3 regions of the Mesorhizobium sp. M0136 genome follow, and region 2 is predicted to be linked to each of the others. Evidence: predicted binding sites of a transcription regulator. Region 2 holds the regulator's gene; each other region holds the start of a gene.
The links. The regulator LexA, encoded in region 2, represses DNA repair genes until DNA is damaged. The targets are predictions, from matches to a motif close to TGTTCNNNNTGTGTTCNG.
Positions count from the first base shown of each region.

Region 1: NKJ35_RS16100 (YifB family Mg chelatase-like AAA ATPase) is a predicted target of LexA. The motif match lies at 1,365-1,382, and genes of this name have one in related genera.
Region 3: NKJ35_RS26220 (ImuA family protein) is a predicted target of LexA. The motif match lies at 1,105-1,122, and genes of this name have one in related genera.

Region 1 covers NZ_JAMYTP010000012.1:23,446-26,719, reverse strand. Annotated here, with positions in the region: gene NKJ35_RS16100 (YifB family Mg chelatase-like AAA ATPase) at 1-1,272, opposite strand, end outside; gene gshB (glutathione synthase) at 1,435-2,376, opposite strand; gene NKJ35_RS16090 (GtrA family protein) at 2,597-2,971, opposite strand; gene NKJ35_RS16085 (glycosyltransferase) at 2,980-3,274, opposite strand, start outside.
Region 2 covers NZ_JAMYTP010000004.1:131,667-134,940, forward strand. Annotated here, with positions in the region: partial or broken gene NKJ35_RS06120 (ComEC/Rec2 family competence protein) at 1-774, shown strand, start outside; gene lexA (transcriptional repressor LexA) at 768-1,502, opposite strand; gene kynU (kynureninase) at 1,951-3,198, shown strand.
Region 3 covers NZ_JAMYTP010000027.1:43,726-46,999, forward strand. Annotated here, with positions in the region: gene NKJ35_RS26205 (HpcH/HpaI aldolase/citrate lyase family protein) at 1-28, shown strand, start outside; gene NKJ35_RS26210 (DUF1737 domain-containing protein) at 57-263, shown strand; gene NKJ35_RS26215 (metallopeptidase family protein) at 540-962, opposite strand; gene NKJ35_RS26220 (ImuA family protein) at 1,146-2,204, shown strand; gene NKJ35_RS26225 (DUF6504 family protein) at 2,146-3,274, shown strand, end outside.

The DNA.
Region 1 (3,274 bases), on a different contig from region 2:
CCGTTCGAAACGCTCACGCTGGATCGTACGGGCGCGGGCGACGCGTAGTGCCACAGCTGCGCTCTTCTCCGCCCGGTCCGGCCGGATCAGATCGGTGGCCGAGACCGCCGGCACCTCGATCCTGAGATCGATGCGATCGAGCAGCGGGCCGGAAATGCGCGCCTGGTAGTCGGTGCGGCAGCGGTCGCCGCGCAGGCAGCGATAGCCCGGCTCGCCGGCCATGCCGCAGCGGCACGGGTTCATCGCCGCGACCAGCTGGATGCGCGCCGGATAGGTGACGCGATGATTGGCGCGCGCGATCATGCAGTCGCCGGTCTCGAGCGGCTGGCGCAACGCATCGAGCGCCTGCGGTGAAAATTCCGGAAACTCGTCGAGGAACAGCACGCCGTGATGGGCGAGCGAGGCCTCGCCCGGCCGCACGCGCAACCCGCCACCGACCATCGCCGCCATCGAGGCCGAATGATGTGGGGCGCGGAACGGCCGCCGGTCGGTGAGCTTTCCTTCCCCGAGCTCGCCGGCCACCGAGGCGATCATCGAGACTTCGAGCAATTCCCTGGGCGCCAGCGGCGGCAGGATCGACGGCAGCCGCTGCGCCAGCATCGACTTTCCCGACCCCGGCGGCCCGACCATCAAAAGATTGTGGCCGCCGGCGGCCGCCACCTCCAGCGCCCGCTTGGCGGTCTCCTGGCCCTTGATGTCGGCAAGGTCGGGCAGGTCGCGCGCCGCGGCATGGATGCCGGCTTCCGGCCGTGACAGAACCTGCGTGCCGCGAAAATGATTGGCGATGGCAATCAGGCTGCGCGGCGCCAATATGTCGAAATCCTTGCCGGCCCAGGCGGCTTCCGGCCCGCAGGCGAACGGGCAGATCAGGCCCTTGCCTTCGGCATTGGCGCCGATCGCCGCCGGCAGCGCGCCGGCCACCGCGGCAATGGTTCCGTCGAGCGACAATTCGCCAAGCACGACATAGCCGGCCAGCATGTCGCCCGGAATGGCACCGAGCGCCGCCATCAGCCCGAGCGCGATTGGCAAATCGTAGTGGCTGCCTTCCTTCGGCAGGTCGGCGGGTGCCAGATTGACGGTGACCTTCTTCGACGGCATCGACAGGCCGGATGCATGAAGTGCTGCCTGCACCCGCTCGCGGCTTTCGGCTACAGCCTTGTCGGCCAGCCCGACGATGTGCATGTTGACCTTGCCCGGCGCGATCATCACCTGCACGTCGACCGGCACGGCCTCGATGCCTTGGAAAGCAACCGTGCGAACCCGCGCCACCATGTCTTCACCCCGGATGCGGCTTTTGCCCCAAGCCTTTGCGATCATGCCGCGAACGGCGTCACCGGAGACAACCACAGATTTCCGGCGAAGGCAAGAACATTTGGGGAACGGCTGAACGCAACGGCTGCGATGGTTTGCAACGCGGCCGCTCGCGAAGCGAGGCTAGCTGCGCTTCTCCTCCACCGCATTCCAGAACAGGCTGGCGATGTCGGCGCCGCCGAAGCGCTGCACTTCGCGTATGCCGGTCGGTGAGGTCACGTTGATCTCGGTCATGTAGTCGCCGATGACGTCGATGCCGACGAGGATGAAGCCGCGCTCCTTCAGCGAGGGGCCGATGCGGGCGCAGATCTCGCGTTCGCGTTCCGTCAGCTCGGTCTTTTCGGCGCGGCCGCCGACATGCATGTTGGAGCGCGAATCGTGCTCGGCCGGCACGCGGTTGATGGCGCCGACAGGCTCGCCGTCGATCAGGATGATGCGCTTGTCGCCAGCCCGCACCTCCTTGAGGTAGCGCTGCACGATGTAGGGTTCGCGGAACATCTGGCCGAACATTTCGAGCAGCGAGGCGAGGTTGCGGTCGGCCTCATGCAGGTGGAAGATGCCGGCGCCGCCATTGCCGTAGAGCGGCTTGACGATGATATCGCCGAACTCCTTGCGGAAGGCGGCGACCTCGAGCGGATCCTTGGTGATCAGCGTGTCCGGCATCAGGTCGGGAAATTCCGTGACGAAGATCTTTTCCGGGCTGTTGCGCACCCAGGCCGGGTCGTTGACCACCAGCGTCTTCGGATGGATGCGCTCGAGGATATGCGTGGTGGTGATGTAGTTCATGTCGAAGGGCGGATCCTGCCGCAAAAGGATGACGTCCATCTCCGATAGGTCGGTGCGGACTTCTTCGCCCAGCGAATAATGGTTGCCCTTCTCGTCGCGGACCTGCATCGCCTCGATACGGGCAAACACCTTGCCGTCGCGCAGCGACAGCCGGTTGGGCGTGTAGTGGAACAACTGGTGCCCGCGCCGCTGCGCTTCCAGCGACAGCGCAAACGACGTGTCGCCGGCAATCGACACGGTGGAGATGTGGTCCATCTGGACGGCGACTTTCAGGGGCATGGGTGCTCTCCGGCGCACTTGGAGCGACGTGCGTCCACCTGGACGCACATACGCTCCAACATTCTTGAATCCATGCATCGTGCTTTCCGAAAATCGATTGCGATTTTTCGGGCCGATGCATCGACGACAGCGATATAAGGAAATCGGCGGCCTCTGCCAATCGGCCAAGGTCATGATGAGGCTGCGCTTCGCTTGGCGCAGACCCCAATGCGATATGCGTTCAGCGGTCGAAGACCAGCCTGGAATAGCCGAGGAAGGACAGCGCCGTGGTAACCAGTGAGGCGACCGCAAGGGCGACGAGCGGCGGCACCATCGGCAGCGCGAACAGCATGGCGCAATAGACGAGATAATTGACGAGGCTGGTGGCAATGCCGACGCCGCCATAGCGTGCGCCCTCTTGCGCGACGCCGCGGCTGGAAGGCGAGAAGGTCAGATGGCGGTTGATCAGCCAGGTGACGGACAGGGCAAAACCGATCGAGATGATGCGAGCCGCGAAGGGGCCAAGCGGCGCTATCGCCAACACCAGCCAAAGCGCCGCCGCGTCGGCGACGAAGCCGATGCCGCCGGCGACAATGAAGCGGGCGAGGCGTCCCATTTAGGGCTCTAAGCCGCCCGCGGGGTCTTGCGCGGTCCGGTCTTCAAAGTCGCAAGCGCACTTGCGCGTTCGCGTTCGACGCGGCCGGAAGGCATCGACAGATAGAAGATACGCTTCTGCTCGGCCCGGCCGCGCGACACCGAATCGAGGATTACCCCGGTCACCGCCGCCAGCATCGACAGCAGCAGCAGCCCGACCGACAGCACCCACGTCGGCATGCGCGGCACAAGCCCGGTTTCGGCGAACTCGATCAGCACCGGCGCCATCAGAAACAGGCTTGATGCCAGGAAGAACACCGAAAAA
Region 2 (3,274 bases):
GGCGATGATCGCCCTGTCCGGGTGGATCTCCGAGCGCTCGCCAATCGATGCGGTTGGGCTGATTTCGCTGAGATCCGTCCTTTTGGTGACGATCGCCCTTGTCATTGCCAGCATGGCGACGACCTGGTTGCGGCTCGCGGCACTTCCTTTTGCGCTCGCCGGCTTGCTAACGACAACCCAGACGCGCGTACCCGACGTATTGATCTCGGAGGACGCACGGCTGGTCGCGCTGCCGATCGGCAGCGGTGAGCTCGCGGTCAACCGGGCACGCCCGAATGAGTTCACCATCGACAACTGGAAACGCGCGCTCACATCAGAGGCTATCGTCGCGCCGGAAACACCTGGAAAGAACGATCCGCAATTCGACATTGCCGATCCGGCCGACCTACCGCCGGGCATGCCGTTCATTTGCACGGACGGTCTCTGCCTCGCCAGGCATCCATCCGGCGCATTGCGCAAGCCAAGGACCGCGATACCGCACGGCCAGCCTGCGCCTTCGCCAGCTTGATCGTCATCGACGACGCCACCGCCCATAATCCCTGCTACTACGACCGGCTGGTCCTCGTCGTCACCAAACGGCAACTGGCGCGCGCGGGAAGTGCGGCCGTCTATTTCGATCCACAAGCGGCAACACGCGCCGAAATCCGCTTCGCCGTCGAAAAATCATACCGGCCCTGGCACGTGCAGCGGAAATTTTCACGCGCGGCGCGCGGCCTGCCGCCATACCGCAGGGCCGACAATCCAAAAGCCAGCACCAAGGGCGCAACTCAGTAGCGGCGGATCAGCCCAACGAGCTTGCCCTGCACCTTGACCCTGTCTGGTCCGAAGATGCGCGTCTCGTAGGCCGGATTGGCGGCCTCCAGGGCGATCGAGGCGCCCTTGCGGCGGAACCGCTTCAGCGTCGCTTCCTCCTCGTCGACCAGGGCCACCACGATCTCACCGGGGCTCGCCGTATCGGCGTTGCGGATGATCACCGTGTCGCCGTCGAAAATGCCAGCCTCGATCATCGAATCGCCTTTGACCTCGAGCGCATAATGCTCGCCGCCCATGATCATATCCGGCGGCACCGAAATCGAATGCGTCTGGTGCTGGATAGCATCGATCGGCACACCAGCGGCGATGCGGCCCATTACCGGGATCGAAACGGCGGCGACGACATCGTCGTCATTGCCGGCTGCAGGGACGCGCGACGATGTGGGCTTGCCCTGCCGAGGGGCACCTTGCCCAAGACTGCCCTGGATGACACTCGGCGAGAACTTGCGTGCCGCATTGAGGCCGGGGGCGATCGAGTCAGGCAGGCGTAGTACCTCCAGCGCACGGGCCCGGTTGGGCAAACGGCGAATGAAGCCGCGCTCCTCCAGCGCCGTAATCAGTCGGTGGATTCCGGATTTGGAAGCCAGGTCGAGCGCTTCCTTCATCTCGTCGAAGGAAGGTGGGATACCGCTTTCCTTCAACCTTTCGTGGATGAACATAAGCAGTTCGTGTTGTTTGCGTGTCAGCATAGCGACCCCCAACAGAATCAGAAAACAAACCCAGAACAGACACTATCTGTTCCAGTTGTGTTCCGCAACTGTTTAAAGTTTAATGAATGCGTTAAGGCTCGGGAAACAAACGACGTCCCCTACCGGCGTACCGTATTTTCACCGCCGCGAGCCTCATCCCCTTGATTCTGCTTTCGTTTGCGCCGTTCTGGCCTCCTTGAAGGCGGCACTGGCATCGGCCGTCGGTCGGCAAAGGGCACGGAATTGAACCCGTATCGACTGTGCGGTTTGGTCAATGCACCGTGAACGAAACGAACTCAAAACGCCAACCTCGGGCTAACTCCAGGTTTCCACCGCCTGGTCAGGCTGCTTCTCGCCGGTGGAGCCTTGCTACGCGCTATCCGGTAATGGAAGAACAGTTGATGCGTGTCCGGCGTTGCGTTGGATTTTTTGAGGGAGCAGGCAAATCATGACGGGAATTCCCGATCTCGTGGCCGTAAAGGCGATGGATGCCGCGGATCCGCTGCGCGCGATGCGCGACCGCTTTGTCTTGCCGCAAGGAGTGATCTATCTCGACGGCAATTCGCTAGGAGCTGCTTCACGTGCCGCCTTCGATGAATTGCGCAAGGCCGCGACCGAAGAATGGTCGCATGATCTCATCCGCGCATGGAACACGGCCCGCTGGTTCAACATGCCGCTTGAACTTGGCGACCAGCTCGGGCGCCTGATCGGTGCCGCGGTCGGCCAGACGGTGGTCTGCGACACGACGTCGGTCAACATCTACAAGCTGCTGCACGCGGCCATGGCCATGCGACCGGAGCGGCAGGCCATCGTCGCCGAGGGCGATAGTTTTCCGACAGACCTCTACATGGCTGAGGGTGTGGTTTCGACGCGAAAAGATGCGCTGCTGCGCCTCTCGGGGGTCGACGCGCCGACCATCGAGGAGCTGATCGACGATCGCACCGCCGTGGTGCTGGTCAACCACGTCAACTACAAATCGGGCGAACTGCGCGACATGCCGGCTCTGACGCGCAGGGCCCAGGAAGCCGGGGCGATGATCGTCTGGGATCTCTGCCACACCGCTGGCGCGATGCCAGTCGAGCTCGACAAAGCCAACGCCGATTTTGCCGTTGGCTGCACCTACAAATATCTGAATGGCGGCCCGGGCGCGCCTGCCTTCATCTATGCGGCTGAGCGGCATCTTTCCGACATCCAGCAGCCGCTCACCGGCTGGTGGGGCCATGCACGGCCCTTCGCCTTCGAGCCAGGCTATGCGGCCGGCACCGGCATCCGCCGGTTTCTGTGCAGCACCCAGCCGATACTCTCGATGCGCACGCTGAAGGGCGCGCTCGACATCTGGGACGATGTCGACATGACGGCGGTGCGCAAGAAGAGCATCGCACTGGCCGATCTGTTCATCGAGCTTGTCGAGGCAAAGTGCGGCACTTACGGTCTCACGCTCGAAAGCACGCGCGACGGGGAAAAACGCGGCAGCCAGATTTCATTCATGCATGAGCATGGCTACCAGATCATGCGCGCGCTGATCGAACGTGGTGTGATCGGCGATTTTCGCGCGCCATCGACCATGCGCTTCGGCTTCACCCCGCTCTATGTCGGCTATGCCGATGTCTGGCAGGCCGTCGAAGTGCTTGAGGACATCCTGTGCACCGGTGCGTGGAAGGATGCGCGCTTCGCCATCAAGGCGGCTGTCACTTGAGATCGATGCGAGAGCTGGAATCGTGAGGCTGGCGACGACGCGCCGCGCGATGCTCGCGGCCAGGTTGCAAGGCCAT
Region 3 (3,274 bases), on a different contig from region 2:
GGCGAAGGCCGCCGCTGTTCGCGCATGATTATCGTAACTGACGACAGGATTGAAAAATGAAACTCTACCGCTTTCTGTCCGGCCCGGATGATGCCAGCTTCTGCCACAAGGTGACGGCGGCGCTGAACACGGGCTGGCACCTGTTCGGCTCACCGACCTATGCCTATGACAAGGAAGCCAAAACCATGTGCTGCGGCCAAGCGGTGGTGAAGGACATCGAGGGCCAGGAATACGGCCCCGACACCAAGCTCAGCGATTGGTAGGGAGGTTCGCTGAAGCGCTCGTCATTCGTCATCCTAGGGCGTAGCAGTCGCGAAGCGACGTCGCGGAGTACCCTAGGATACATGCAGTTACCTATGCGAAGGGCACGGCGGATCAGGATTAGTGTGATCTACCACCCCCGTTACCCAGAACGGGATGATGAGCGTTCGGTTCTGCACCGCCGGAGCACTGCACCACGATCACGGCATGGATCCTGGGGTCTGCGCCGCGTCGCTTCGCTCCTTGCTCCGCCCCAGGATGACGAGGAGCGGGGTCGCTCACTCTGCCGCCTCTTCGATCTTCTCCATGTCGTCGTCCGACAGGCCGAAATGGTGGCCGATCTCGTGGATCAGCACATGGGTGACGATGTCGCCCAGCGTTTCCTCGTTCTCGGCCCAGTAGTCGAGGATGGCGCGACGATAGAGCGTGATGCGGTTCGGCCCCTCGCCGGTCTGCGGATTCCAGCGCTCGGCGATGCCGCGCCCCTCGAACAGCCCCAACAGGTCGAAGGGCGTTTCCAGCGAAAGGTCGTCCATGATCTCGTCGGTCGGGAATTCGGCGATCTGAATGACGATCTCGCCGGTCAATTTGCGAAAGTCCTCCGGCAGATGGGCATAGGCCTCCAGCGCCAGGAACTCGATTTCCTCCATCGTTGGCGAAAGCTGGTCGTGCCAGATGCGTGTTTGGTAGATGCGAGCCATGCTTTGTCCTTTGATCCCGGCATATAGGCTTTCGGGCCGGACTCGGCAAATGGCCGGGCTGGGGTGACCGTGCCACGCCCCTACTAGAGGAATAAATTCCCCATGACTCCGCTTGACTCTTTGGCCGGCCTCTGGAATCTATAGGAACATAACAGGAACAATTGTGAGTGGAAGCTGACCGTCATGGCGACAAGCGCCGTGGCGCGGGAGACTGTTTTTGCCCTGCGCCGCCAGATCGCGAAGATCGAGGGAACGCTGTCCGAACGTCTGGAGGCGTCGGCCGGCGCAGCCCCCGTTGATGCGGATGTCAGCTCCCAGACTCTGACATTGCCTCGAAATCTAACTATTGTCCGGCGCGGCCTCGCCGTGGCTTCGCAGGATGCGTTTTTGTCCACCGGCGCGGAGCGCCTCGATGCTGCGCTGAGCGGTGGCCTGCCGAAGGCGGCGCTGAGCGAGTTTCATGGCGCCGCGACGCGCGATGCCGGGGCCGTCGCCGGCTTTGTGCTCGCGCTCGTCAGCCTGATCCTCAGCCAGGGCCCGCGACTGCCGGTGCTGTGGATCGGCACATCCGAGGTTTTCCGCGAGGCGGGCTTCCCCTACGCCAGGGGGCTTCACGCCTTTTTCGGCATCGAGCCGGAGCAATTGCTGTTTTCCGAGGCGCCAAGGCTGCTCGATGCGCTGTGGGTCGCCGAGGAGGCTGCCCGGATGACGGCGCTGGCCGCTGTCATCCTCGAAATCCGCGGCAGCCCGCAGCGGCTGGATCTCACCGCGACGCGGCGGCTGCACGCCCGGGCGCAGAGTGCCGGCCGGCCGCTGTTCCTGCTGCGCCAGGCCGGCGAGCCCGAACCGACGGCAGCGCCCGTCCGCCTCATCCTGTCGGCGGCACCGGCGGCAGCGCGCCAGACAATCGCCGGGCCGCTCGCCGGCTCGATCGGCCGGCCCGCCTTCACCGTCGCCATCGGCAAGAGCCGCACGGCCTTGCCCGGACAATTCACACTGGAGTGGAACCCCGATGAACGCATATTCGAAGAAAGACGGGGCGAGCAAGGAAGGTCTCAGGAATCGGCCCCAGAACGGCCAAAGAATCCTGTCCCTGTGGTTTCCGCATCTCGCCGCCGAGAGGATCCTGCGGCAGCGTCTGGGGCGGTCCTGGCGTTCCCGGCCCTCGGATCACCTGCCGCTGGTGATCAGCCATCGCCAAGGGAACGCCCAGCGCATCGCCGCCCTCGACGAACGGGCTGAGGCGCTTAACCTGAAGCGCGGCATGGGCATAGCCGACGCATGCGCCATGCATCCCTCGATCGACATCGTGGAGGCCGATCCGGAGGCCGACCGGCGCCTGCTCGAAGGCCTCGCCGACTGGTGCGACCGCTATACCCCGCTGGTGGCGCTCGACGCGACCGACGGCCTCTATCTCGATGTCACCGGCTGCACGCATCTTTTCGGCGGCGAACGCTCGATGCTGGACGATATCCTGTCGCGTTTTTTCCATCAGGGCTTCGATGTCCGCGCCGGGCTTGCCGCCACACCTGGTGCTGCCTGGGCGGCGGCGCGGTTTGCCGGCGACCGCATCGTGCCCGATGGCGAGGAGGAAGCGCTTCTCGCGCCCATGCCGCTGGCGGCGCTGCGCATCGACCCGGAGGTCCGCGCCAGCCTCGAAAGCGTCGGCCTGCGCACGGCCGGCGCCGTCATGGCAGCACCGCGCGCGCCGCTGGCCCGCCGCTTCGGCGCATCGCTGCTCTTGCGCCTCGACCAGGCGCTCGGCCGCCTCGACGAAGCCGTGTCGCCGCGCCTGCCGGTGGCACCGCTTTCGGTCGAGCGTCACCTTGCCGAGCCGATCCTGCTGACCGAGGACATCGAGCGGCTGACCGGCATGCTGGCGACCACCTTGAAGAGCGACCTCGAGCGTCGCGGCGAGGGCGCAAGGCGGCTGGCGCTGCTGCTTTTCCGCGTCGATGGCGGCGTCAGCCGCATCGCCGTCGGCACCTCGCGGCCTCTGCGCGAGCCGCGGCTGATCCAGAAATTGTTCCACGAAAGGCTTGCTGCGCTCGAACGGGATATCGACGCCGGCTATGGCTTCGATCTCGTGCGCCTTTCGGTGCTGACCGCCGCCGCCTTCGACATGCAGCAGGCAGACCTTGCCGGCGAGACGAGCGACGACGGTGCCGATATCGCGCTTTTTGCCGACCGCATTCGCGCCCGGCTCGGCGAAGGCGCGGTCTTGAAGCCGGTCGCCGTCGAGAGCCATTTGCCGGAGCGCGCCGTCGCCACTATCCCCTTCACGGAGGCGCCGCAGAGAAGCTCGCCGCCGA